Regions from separate parts of the Trichocoleus sp. DQ-A2 genome, predicted to be linked through region 1. Evidence: riboswitches for the same ligand, from Rfam matches in the RefSeq annotation. Region 1 holds a riboswitch; the other holds the start of a gene.

What was found. Region 1 has a riboswitch for cyclic di-AMP ahead of ntrB (nitrate ABC transporter permease). Riboswitches for the same ligand answer to the same signal wherever they lie in the genome.
Region 2: linked by a shared signal. The riboswitch ahead of NC997_RS02820 (glycosyltransferase family 1 protein) and the one ahead of ntrB (nitrate ABC transporter permease) in region 1 are both predicted to bind cyclic di-AMP.

What each region holds. Positions count from the first base shown of each region.
Region 1 is NZ_JAMPKD010000002.1:76,299-82,450, forward strand. It holds gene NC997_RS01810 (universal stress protein) at 1-143, opposite strand, end outside; gene NC997_RS01815 (nitrate ABC transporter ATP-binding protein) at 279-1,118, opposite strand; gene NC997_RS01820 (ABC transporter substrate-binding protein) at 1,233-2,639, opposite strand; gene ntrB (nitrate ABC transporter permease) at 2,859-3,713, opposite strand; cyclic di-AMP (ydaO/yuaA leader) riboswitch at 3,813-4,034, opposite strand; gene NC997_RS01830 (DUF1830 domain-containing protein) at 4,290-4,571, shown strand; gene NC997_RS01835 (ATP-binding protein) at 4,740-6,017, shown strand.
Region 2 is NZ_JAMPKD010000002.1:287,504-293,655, forward strand. It holds gene NC997_RS02810 (pentapeptide repeat-containing protein) at 35-442, shown strand; gene NC997_RS02815 (hypothetical protein) at 551-916, opposite strand; gene NC997_RS02820 (glycosyltransferase family 1 protein) at 1,135-2,412, opposite strand; cyclic di-AMP (ydaO/yuaA leader) riboswitch at 2,576-2,766, opposite strand; gene NC997_RS02825 (polyribonucleotide nucleotidyltransferase) at 3,404-5,560, opposite strand; gene NC997_RS02830 (hypothetical protein) at 5,897-6,152, opposite strand, start outside.

The sequences.
Region 1 (6,152 bases):
CCCACGACTAAATTGATTGATTTAGCAGAATTAGCGCCTTTGGAAGTAGGGGAAACTGGCTCTGGTAGTAATACCATTTGTTCAACTACATCCTGACGACCCATTGCGCTTTCAAGACGGGCTAACATTGACTTAATATTCACAAATTCAAACCTCCTGAAGTAATTAGCCTAGCTTTGCAAGAACTTAAGTAAGGGTTTTAATGGGTTAGAAACGCAATAGAGCGTGTTTCCAGTTCAGTTGTTTTTTCTTTGATAAACAGTTGACCAATGGCTCGTCTACTCGTCTTGATTGAAATATTCATCGAGGAAGTTCAAAGCGTGGTTACGCAATTCAAAATACTCGCGGGAGTTGCGGAGGGCTTGGCGATCGCGTGGATGCTTAAAAGGCACGTCCAAAATTTCCCCAATCTTCGCGTGGGGGCCGTTGGTCATCAGTATAATTCGGTCAGACATATACAGCGCTTCATCTACATCATGGGTAATCATCATCACCGCCTGCCGTTGGTGTTCCCAAATATGCAATACCTGCTGCTGTAATTTGCCTCTCGTTAGGGCGTCGAGTGCCCCAAAAGGTTCATCCATTAACAACATTTTGGGGCGAATTGCCAAGGCACGAGCAATCCCCACCCGTTGCTTCATCCCGCCAGAAATTTCATCAGGATATTTGTCAGCGGCTGCTGTTAAATTCACCATTGCCAAGTGTTCGTTCACAATGCTAATTTTTTCAGCACGGGAGGCATTTTTTAGCACTTCATCGACCGCCAGACGGATATTTTCTTTCACCGTCAACCACGGCAGCAGTGAATAGTGCTGGAACACCATCATGCGCTCGGCACCAGGTTTACGAATTTCTTTACCTTCTAATTGCACGGAGCCGGAAGTCGGTTTTTCTAACCCAGCAACCATTTTGAGAAGCGTTGATTTGCCGCAGCCAGAGTGACCAATCACGCAAATAAATTCATCTTCACTCACACTAAGATTAATGCCATCCAGAACAACAAATTCACCTCCATCTGCTGTGGGATAGGACTTGCAAAGATTTTCTATTTCCAGAAATCCAGTGCGGTTGACACTTTGATTATTGGCATCCGTTGAGAATGAGGTGGATTTAGTCATATCATGCTCCTTCGGGGGACGAACTCTTGAGAATTTTAAAGGTATGAACGAGGCTGGCTTTTGCCAAAAAGTAAAACTCAGCCGAGCTGTTTGAACAGTAACAAGTGCAACTAATTAAGATAAGAAGAAACGAGCGGGACGGTTTGCCCGAATCTCAAACCCATTAATATATCCAACTGGATCGCTGGGATCAAAACCTTTCTTATCAATGAATACTTGCGGTGGTTCAACTTTGTAATCTTCCTGGGGACACTCAATGCCCATTTCTGCGGCAATTTCTCGATAAAGATCGGTTCTCCAAGCTTGTTTTGCCAGTGCTTCTGCATTCTTAGGAAATTCTTTGATTTGTCCCCAACGAGCCGCTTGAGTCATTAACCAGAGACTTTCAGATTGCCAGAGAAATGTCGAATGTTCTCCTGGACGTTTGGGAATGTTGTCAGGGATATCGAAGAAAATTGTAGTGTCCTCGGCTTTCGCAATCCGAGCTTTACCATCAAAACCGCCATAATTGTAGTCGCCAATAATTGCGGGACGAGTAAATTTGGGTTTAGCACCTGTAAAGGAACGCTCGGAAATAAGTGTTGCTACTTCTTCGCGGTTTTCAGGCTTGCTGCAATACTGGCAAGCTTCAATCATCGCTTTGACGAGGGAACGATAAGTTTTGGGATTTTTTTGGATGAAAGATTCCATCACACCCAGCAGTCGATCTGGGTGTCCCAACCAAATTTCTTTGCCTTGAGCGAAGGTAAAACCAACACCTTCATTTCCGGTAATTGCGCGGGTATTCCAAGGTTCTGCCACCATGTAGGCTTGCATCGCTCCTATCCGCACGTTCGTCACCATTTGCGGTGGGGGAACGATGATGACGCGAAACTCTTTCAGGGGATCGACTCCGGCGGCGGCGGATAGGTAGCGGACGAAGTATTCGTAAATGGCAGAACTGAGGACAACTGCCCAAACTCGTTGTTCTCGCGGCTGTTTGTCAAAGTAGCTGCGGAAATCCTTCCCAAATGCTTCTAAATCACCGTTATACTCCCGCCAGGGACGCAAACCTGCTTCCCACATTTTCCGGTTCATCGTCATGGCGTTGCCATGTCGGTGAATGGTCATGGCGGCGCAGAGAGGGGCATGGCGTGCGCCTTCAGCACCGATTCTGGCGTTGGTGACGGCACCGGAGACTACGGGGGCGGCATCAGTACGACCAAAAATTACGCCGTCACGAGAGGTTGCCCAGCTAGCTTCCCGGTTAAGTTGGACGTTGAGACCGTACTTGCGGAAAAATCCTTTTTTCCAAGCGATCGCAAACGGCGCACAATCATTCACCGGCACATAGCCAACAATCAGATCGGGTTTTTCTAACGATCCTGGCTCTACGACTTGTTTGATGGATGCGGATTCTTCAGTGAGTCCTTTCGCTGAGCGATCGCCGCTAATCGCACAAGATGATAGTGCCATTCCTGCTGCTGTGGCACCCATACCCTCCAGAAATTTTCGTCGCGTCCAGTTTGTGGTGTCACTCATAATTCGTCCTTGCGATCCATTTCCACTCAGCTCAAGCCACTAGGTTTGAGCGATTACTGCTCATGAGTTCTCTGAAAAAATTGACGCCGTAGGTACTACGTCTGGCAACCCACTCGTTTGAGCGGTCAGCGTTACCACGACGCCCGTGAGTCTCGCTCACACTAGCGATTTCTGTTAGAGCAGAATCATCCCTACTCAACAGAGGTTTACAGAAAATTATTAGACAGAGGTTGCCCTAGGGCGACGGTGAGTAACCAAAGCTTCAACTTTGCCTAGGGCGTAGTCCAGCAGTAGTCCTGTCAGCCCAATCACTACCACTGCCAAAAATACTGAGCTTAGGTTTAAGCGACTCCATTCATCCCACACAAAAAACCCAATCCCGATGCCGCCTGTGAGCATTTCTACAGCGACAATGACCAGCCATGCAATCCCCAAACTAATCCGTAAACCAGTGAAGACATAAGGCAAACTCGCAGGCCAAATAATCTTGGTAATTCGTCGCCAACGGGGCATTTCTAGCACCCTTGCTACATCGAGGTAATCTTTGGAAACGCTAGAAACACCGAGAGCAGTGTTAATAATTGTGGGCCATAAAGAGGTAATGAAGATAACAAAAATTGCTGACGGATCTGCTAGGTTAAAAATTGCTAAAGCAATGGGCAACCAAGCTAGCGGCGATACCGGCTTGAAAATCTGAATTATGGGATTGAGTGCCATCATTGCTTGCTTGGACATCCCAATCAAAAATCCAATGGGAATGGCAACAACTGCACCTAACAAAAATCCCAGCAATACTCGTCGAAGGCTTGCCAGTAGTAACCAACCAATCCCTAGATCGCCAGGACCCCGTCGGTAAAAGGGGTTCAGAATGTAGTCTAAATTCTTGACAAACGCCTCTGGTGGGGTGGGTATTAATTCATGCTTGAAAAGCGCAACAATCCACCACAAAACGATAATTCCTAAAAAACCAAGGGCGGGGAGGACGACGACATCCCGAATCAGAACGGGTTTTGCCCGTTTCCAGGCTACCTGTCCAGCAACTGCAATCGCAGACAAATTCAGCTGCAATATCATTATGAAGCTCCTCAGAGTCACTCTTCAGGTACAAGAAAGTAGAGCAGTACCAGCCGGGGACACTGATGAGTTCAGAACATTTCAAAAAATGCTGACTCTTCAGTCTCCTCTCAATGCCTACGAAGTTAGCTGACGGGCTAGAGCTGAGAGATGCTCTTCTCTAATGGATAAGGGATGAAGGATAAATAAACAGTTTTTTATTCCGCCTTACACCTCTTGCCTTACTCCTGGCAGAGATACGCCCCATTAATTGGTTCCTCCGTTCCAGCGCTTATACAGAGCGATCGCTTGCTAAGACGCTGAATTAGGCTGACTTACTCGGATTAACCGATAAGTCTAGCACGCCTTTTTAAGACAGTCCACCTTTCCGAAGACATAGCTTTCTAGCGATCGCTTCTCGATCAAATTCACAATAGTTTACGAATTTTTTGAGGCATTCTAGTGATGTTTGTATTCTGTACTACATCTTGCCTTCCTTCAACCCCATCTTTAGGTAGAAGCCGCTTGAAGCAGTCAAAGTTTATATTATCTATCTTGTTAATCAGCCAATTTTAGCGTTCGTTCAAGGCACCCAATATGATGTCAGCATTCTCCTCTTTGGTTTCTGAACCTTCCGAACAAATCCTTTGTTTTTATACAAATTGCACAAATAAGATTCAAATTGTTAAATTTGATAATACTCAAGACTTAAACTTTGAACGGATTGTTTTCCCTGGTCAACGTTTATTGTTTAAAGCCTTACCGGACTCCCAACTAGAAATACATACTAACCCAACAAAAAGTTCTACTGAAAACTTAGCTTTAATAGAAGTAATTCCCTGCGATCATCTCCGCGTACATGAAGAAATGAGCGTCTGAAAATGAAGCTTTTAACCCTTAGGGTGGCTTTTGATTAAAAATATTTTAAGAGCTTATAGGCGAAGTATTTGGGCGCGAAAATAAGAAAGACAAACAAATTAGCTACTCCCTAAACTAAGATTAGTTTAGGGAGAGCATTTGTAAACGAGTCAATAGCGCCAAAAAATGATGGATTTTAGTCAATTACTGATCGATAAATCTGCCACGATTGTAGAGAAATGGATTGAAGCTGTCCGTGCTGATAGTCGAATTGAGACCGCAGCAGAATTATCTTACAAGGGTTTGCGCGACAGCCTCCCCCGTGTCCTCAAGGCATTAGCGACTGTACTTTCTAAGTTTCAAGACAGTGATGTTCAGTCGTTAGTAGATGCAAGTTTAGAACATGGTATACTTCGGGCTGAACAAGGTTACGATCCAGTAGAAATTGTCCGCGAATATCGAATTTTACGGGAGACAATTGTTTCTACGTTAGAGGGAGAGTTGCTAGACTCATCACCGATTGAGATAATCCGAGTCATTCGTCTGATTGATACAGTAGTGGATGAAGCGATCGCTCAATGTTTTAAAAGCTACATGGATGAGCGATTGCACGAACTCCAACAGCTGCAAAGTCAGTTAAAATTGACCAATCAAGAATTAACTCGTTTGCTTCGGGCGAATAAAGATAACCTTTCTCATCTAGCCCACGAATTGAAAACTCCCCTTACTTCCATTATTGGCTACTCAGATTTATTTTTGCGCCAACAACAACGGAAGCAGGAGGAGAGTGATAACCTTCCGAATCTAGAACACATTGAGAAAGTGCTACGAAATGGACGACAGCTACTTCGATTAATCAACGATGCGTTGGAAATCTCTCGCTATGAAGCGGGGAAAATGAAATTGCAGCCATCTGTAACAGATGTACGCTCTTTAATTCAGAATATCCTGGAAATGGTAGAACCTTTGGCGGATTCCAAGGAGCTACAGATAATCGTTGATTACGATTCAGCTAGCGCCGATAGCTGTGCTGCTCTTCGAGAAGGACTACACCCAACATGCGCCCCCGATCGGGTGCTGACAGATCCCCTGAGACTACAGCAAATTATTACTAATCTCTTTAGTAACGCGATTCGTTACACCGACTCTGGAACGATTAAATTAAGCTGCCAAACGCTATCAGATAAAGAGTGGGCGATCGCTATCAGCGATACGGGAATCGGCGTTCCTCCAGAAGACCAAGCTCGTATATTTGAACCCTACTTTCGCTCTATCCCCCAAGAAAAGTCTTTCCTTCCGGAAAGTACAGGTTTAGGATTAGCGATTGTCTCGCGGTTGGTAAAATTATTACAAGGAAGAATAGAGCTAGTTTCACAAGTAGGCATTGGCTCCACCTTCACTGTCATTTTACCGTTAGCAGTGAATACTTCTGAGGAAATCGTGACGCCTTCAACAACCCAGGTATAGCACTTTCAACTAATTTTTAAAGATGAAACCCCAGACTCCTTAGAACAGTCTGGGATTTGAACTCTAAACTCGAATCAAATAGCGATGAAGCCTGTTTTCGGGAAACAACTGCTAGTTTAGGGTCAAGCAGACGAC
Region 2 (6,152 bases), 210 kb from region 1:
ACGTAAATAAAAAACTTAAATTATTGGAGTAAATATGAAACTAAAATTTTTAGCAGCCGCAGCGATTCTGCTTCCCTTAGGCTTAGTTGCTCCCGTCCGAGCCGAAAATCCCGCTCATGTCAGACGATTAATCGAAACTAAGCAATGTCAGAACTGCGACTTGAAAGGAGCCAATCTTGTAAGTGCCCATCTCACTGGGGCTGATTTGAGAGGGGCAAACTTGCAGGGAGCTAACCTAGCGAATGCCAACTTAGAAGGTGCCGATCTAACGCAGGCTAATCTGGAAAAAGCTAATTTAACGGGTGTATTTGCAAATAGCGCCGATCTCCAGAAAGCAGACTTAAGTAGTGCCAATTTGAGAGAGGCTAACTTGATAAATGCTAACTTGAAGGATGCGGCTCTCGACAACGCGATTTTGCCGAATAACGTTAAATGGGATTAGTGGTTTTTTCACAACTAAATATTTGACAAAAATACAAAACTCGGTCAGAAACTGACCGAGTTTTGTTTTGAGCGATCGCTCAAAGCACAAATGCAGCAGTGCTAGGCTCTATCGTGCAGTCTTTGCCGAGAGCCGAGAAGCTTCTTCCTTCAGAATCCATGACGAAGACAAATCTTCTACAAAACTCTTCTGGCTTAAACTTGCAGCTTCAACTACTCTGACAATAAGTGTTGGTAAGTATGTGCTATTAACCATCTGATAGCCATAGCCAAAAACCTTGCCTGAGCGTCCGGTTTTCTTATGTAGTACGCTATCTCCGATATTCAGCATGATTTCAACTCTCCTAATTTTGTGATTTGCCGTTTTCTTACTACTTGAATTGCTCTCAAATGATTGGATGGATATCCCGCTTTTACCGACAATCCATCGATTTGGAATAAATTTGTTTAGGGTTGGGGAATAGAGTTCTTGCAAAAATATTGAGAACCTGTCCTAACTTTCGGAAACGAAGAGGGAGTCTCATTTCCTCCTTGCAAGGAACAAAGAAGATTGATTGTTTTTATTGCAAGAAACGCTTATACACTGAAAGCTCACAACGTTGGATGGAAACTCTTTTCTAGTGCCTTTTCTTGCTCGCTATCGGGATTAAAATCCCATCCCAAAGGACTCAGCACTTTTCAGGGGAAAAAATCTCAAGCGACTAGCTGCGGTTTGCTCGTAGATTCAACAGCAGCTTGGCACAGTAATTTGGTGTACAGATGGCTGAGTCGTAATGCCACGCTATTCCAGCTAAAGGCAATTTCTACCCGTTGGCGACCCATTTGGCCTAATTGGTCTCGCCAATCGGGATCGGCTAGGATGCGGTCAATCGCCTGTCCAAAGGCGACTTCATCTTTGGGAGGTACCAGTAAACCCGTTACCTCTGGCACTACGGTAAACTGCAAGCCGCCTACATTACTTGCAATTACCGGCGTCCGGGTAGCCATTGCTTCAATGGCAACTAAACCGAAGGGTTCGTAATGACTGGGGACAACACACACATCGGCAGCTGAGTAGTAGAGAGGCAAATCGTTATCTTCCACACGACCGGGGAAGCAAGTGAGATCGCCAATGCCTTCTTCAGCTACGATTTTCTCAATGCGATCGCGTTCAATGCCGTCACTCTGTCCCGGACGGCTTCCGCCTGCGATGAGGAGCTTTAGGTCGCAAGACTTGCGTAAGCTTGATTTTGCTACGGCTCTGACTAGCGTTTCAATTCCCTTGCGCCGATCGAAACGACCCACATACAGCACTACTTTGGCGTCGCTGGCAATTCCTAGCTGTTGGCGTGCTTCTTGGCGCTGAGTGGAACCAAATTTAACGATATCTGTACCGCAGGGAATCATTTCAATCTGTCCGATCGTGGAAACAAGCGATCGCATTTGATCTTCTTCTTGCGGACTGGTAGCAATCACTCGATCCACTGTTTCCAAACACGCTTTTTCAACTGCTAGCCGTGTGGAAGCGATCGCTGGAATCTCGGAAACTGTACGATACTTCACTGCACCCAGAGAGTGATATGTATGTACCTGCTTCAAAGGTTGGTGCTTTTTCAGTTCCATTCCCACCCAAGATGACAACCAATAATTGGTATGCACCAGGGTATATTGCAAACCTTCACGCTGCTGGAATGCCTGGAATTGTTCAACAAACTCTGGTAAATAGCCGAAAAGCCGATCCCGACTCATGAATTGGGCTGGCCCAGCGGCTAATCGGATTGTCTGGCAGTTAGGCGTATGCTGAACGACATCCAGTTGATCCGGAGTGCTGCGGCGAGTGAACATATCCACCTGCCAACCTTGCTCAGCGAGTGCTAATCCTACTTGACGCACATAGACATTTTGACCTCCAGCTTCTTCTTGCCCAATTTCTACCGCTGGATCGCCATCTACCGAAATTAAGGCGATACGATTTTTGTCAGTCAGTAACATCGGTTGATTTTCTCCTCATAGCTAGCGCACCTGCTTTCCTACGCCAGCAGTTGAAGCACGGCATGTGCCTCTACTCATAGTCGAGGGCAGGTACAACGAAGCGAACAGATACCAGCCAAGGACACTGATGAGATCGCGCAAATTCTACAAAATTGCTGACTCTTCAGTCTCCTCTCAATGCCGACGGAGTTAGCTGACGGGCGAGGACTGAGAGATGTCCCTCTCTGAGAAATTAAGAATGCAAAATTAAAAATTAGGATTACTATTTTTAATTTTTAATCTCTCATCGATAAGCCCCAAAATTTGGTTCCTCCGCTCCAGCTTCACCTTAATTAGATAAGGTACGTTTTTTAAAGTGAGATACTGGATTAGGCTGACTTATGTAGACTGACTGCAACCTTAACACTACAATTTAAAAATCGTCAACCTACCTTAAGATAGATGTTTTTTAATATACGATAATGATATCTATACTTACCCTCCAATCGTCAGACTTACGAGTCAAGCATTTGATGTGGGCGGATGGGGTCGATAGAGTACATTGGGCTAAGTAAAAAAACCATCAGCTAACTTTTGTTAGCGAACGTTCGCGCACGGCATTAACCTACACGACAAGAAATGCAACTCGTTATTAATAAAAGCTTTCTACATCTTTAACCTTCAGTCATTCGTTCAATATCAACCAACTCATAACTAAGAGTTAAAGACTACTAGAAACAACTCTTTAATGTTGCTATGATTCATCTAATTATAGTTTTTATAGCTCGGTGCTAAATCATTTTCAAACGCGAGATATTCGACTTATCGAAGAAGTCAGGAATCTGAACTCCTAGCTTGCAACTCAAATAGGATTGCTATAGCTACGGGATAATTAGATTAGATTTAATAACCGAATGGAATAGTAGTTGTTGAGGAAAAAAGCTCGGTTCAGCGATTAGCTGTTAGCAATTTCAGTTCCCAATCGCTAACCGCTAATCGCTAAGTGGTTTTTTTAACGACTTGCTGCCGCTTCACGAGCAGCTGCCGCTTCATCTGGGTGAATCCCCAAGCGCGTCAGATTAATCCGACCTTTGCTATCAATTTCCCGTACCTTGACAATAACTTCATCCCCGACAGCCACTTCATCTTCGACGCGACCGACTCGGTAATCAGCAAGTTGAGAAATGTGGATCATCCCTTCTTTTCCGGGAAGCACTTCCACAAACGCCCCAATCGGAATAATTCGGGTTACGCGACCGGCGTAGACATCACCCTCATTCAGCCTCCGCGTCATCCCTTGGATGATGTTGCGGGCTTTCTTCGCCTTCTCGCCATCCACTGCTGAAATCGTGATCGTGCCATCATCCTCAATGTCGATTTTGGCACCCGTTTCTTCAGTGATGCTCTTAATCATCTTGCCTCCAGGCCCGATGACCATGCCAATGAGTTCTGGCTCAATCTTGAGCGTTAGCAAGCGAGGTGCATAAGGTGACATCTCGGTGCGGGGCTGGTCAATGGTTGCCAGCATTTTCTCTAAAATGTGCAGCCTAGCGCCCTTTGCTTGCTCGACGGCTTTGGCAATGATATCCAGAGGCAGTCCGCTGATCTTCATGTCCATTTGCAAGGCAGTGATACCAGTATCGGTACCTGCCACCTTAAAGTCCATGTCACCTAAGAAATCTTCAATGCCCTGAATATCCGTCAGAATGCGAACTTCCTCGCCTTCTTTAATCAGTCCCATTGCTGCGCCACTCACCGGCTTCGCAATGGGCACGCCAGCATCCATCAAAGCCAGGGTGGAACCACACACCGAACCCATCGATGTGGAACCATTAGAAGAAAGAACTTCAGACACCACCCGAATCACGTAGGGGAAGTCTTCCTTCGGCGGTAACACTGGCACTATTGCCCGTGCGGCTAGTGCCCCGTGACCAATTTCCCGACGACCGGGTGCCCGCATCGGCTTGGTTTCCCCAACAGAAAAGGGCGGAAAATTATAGTGATGTAAATAGCGCTTTTCATCTTCTGGATGCAGGTCATCTGCGAGATCCTGGGCATCGCCTGGGGTGCCGAGAGTACAAACAGATAACACCTGGGTCAGTCCTCGGTTAAACAAACCGCTACCATGAACCCGATTGGGCAACAGACCCACGCGACAAGAGACAGGGCGCACTTCATCAAGCTTGCGACCATCCACCCGGACGCTGTCTTCGACAATCTGACGGCGCATCAGCTTCTTGGTGATGTCTTTAAAGACGTTACTCACTGCTTTAGAGTTAGCCGCAGAAGCAACTCGGATGGGGTCGTCTTCAGCTAATTCTGCGATCGCTGCCAGGATTTGTGTCTCTTTGATCTGATCTAAAAGAGCATCGCGGCTATTTTTGTCGAGTTCAAATTTGGAGAGGACTTCTTTGATTTGGGCAGTCGCGCGATCGCGAATAAAATTCTCTAGGGTCGAATCGACTTCCGGCTGGATTTCTTGAACCAATTCAATCCCCAGTGCTGCCATGAGTTCTCGCTGCGCCTCAATCAAGTCGCGCACCGCCTCATAGCCGAAATCAATCGCCTCAATGACATCCTGTTCTGGCAGCTGATTCGCTCCAGCTTCGACCATAATCACGCCATCTGGAGAGCCTGCCACCACCAGATCCAAATCCCCCGCCTCAATCTCGGCGTAGGTAGGATTGATAATAAAATCATCCCCCACCAAACCAACCCGCACCGCTGCCATCGGTCCTTGGAAGGGAATCTGTGCTAAAAGCACCGCAATTGAAGCACCTGTTACCGCCAGAACATCCGGCGGTACCTGTTCATCCATCGACAGCGTGGTTGCTACTACCTGAATGTCATCTCTCAGCCAGGAAGGAAATAATGGACGCAGGGGACGGTCAATCAAACGACCCGTGAGCGTTACTTTTTCGGGGGGACGCCCTTCTCGTCGCAAGAAACCACCGGGAATCCGACCGGCTGCATAAAGCCTTTCTTCGTAATCTACCATTAACGGCAGGAAATCAATGCCTTCTCGGCCTCCGGAGCGAGTCGCCGTGACTAAAACTGCGGTGTCTCCTGACTGAATTAAAACTGAACCCCCAGCTTGAGGGGCAAGCAAACCCACCTTCAGTCGAATATCCCGTCCATCAAAGGATATTGACTTGTCTAGCTCTACCATGCGGTACTTTGTCCTTCTATCATTTTTCTTTATCTTTCGCAATCGTAGCACTTAGGTACTGGTGGTGCCTTTAGTGTAGATGACGGCATTCCGGAGACGAGGACGGACAGAGGAGTAAGGGCGCAGAGGATCGACGATAACAACTGACGGCTGATAAATTAGCGCAAAGAGCGGTACATCTTTAGGACGTCTCCTACTCGTCCCTGAGATAGTCCATCAAATAAATGTGCAGCGCTCAGAATCCGCCCGATTCTCTCAAATATTAAAGATTGTCACAATCGGATAGAAGGCGTGTTAATTGCCAAGACAAAATTGAACATCATCGCCGTGTAACCCTTAACGGCAGCTATTTCTAGCATTGATCTCCATCAACCTACTCATGCCTTGACCCCGCTCAAGCAGGTTGTACAATAAATCCAGCATTGCAGATGTAGCTGCACCGTCCGGGAAAGTTGGGCTTGAGATAGTAAAGCTCCCAAGATTTTCATCGGCGTTGGTGGATTTAGTGTGGTTGTCGGTGGCAACAAAAGCATCGTGGGTCATCCAGTAGGCAGCAAATTCTACTTTGGATAGAGGTTTACTTTTGCGATAA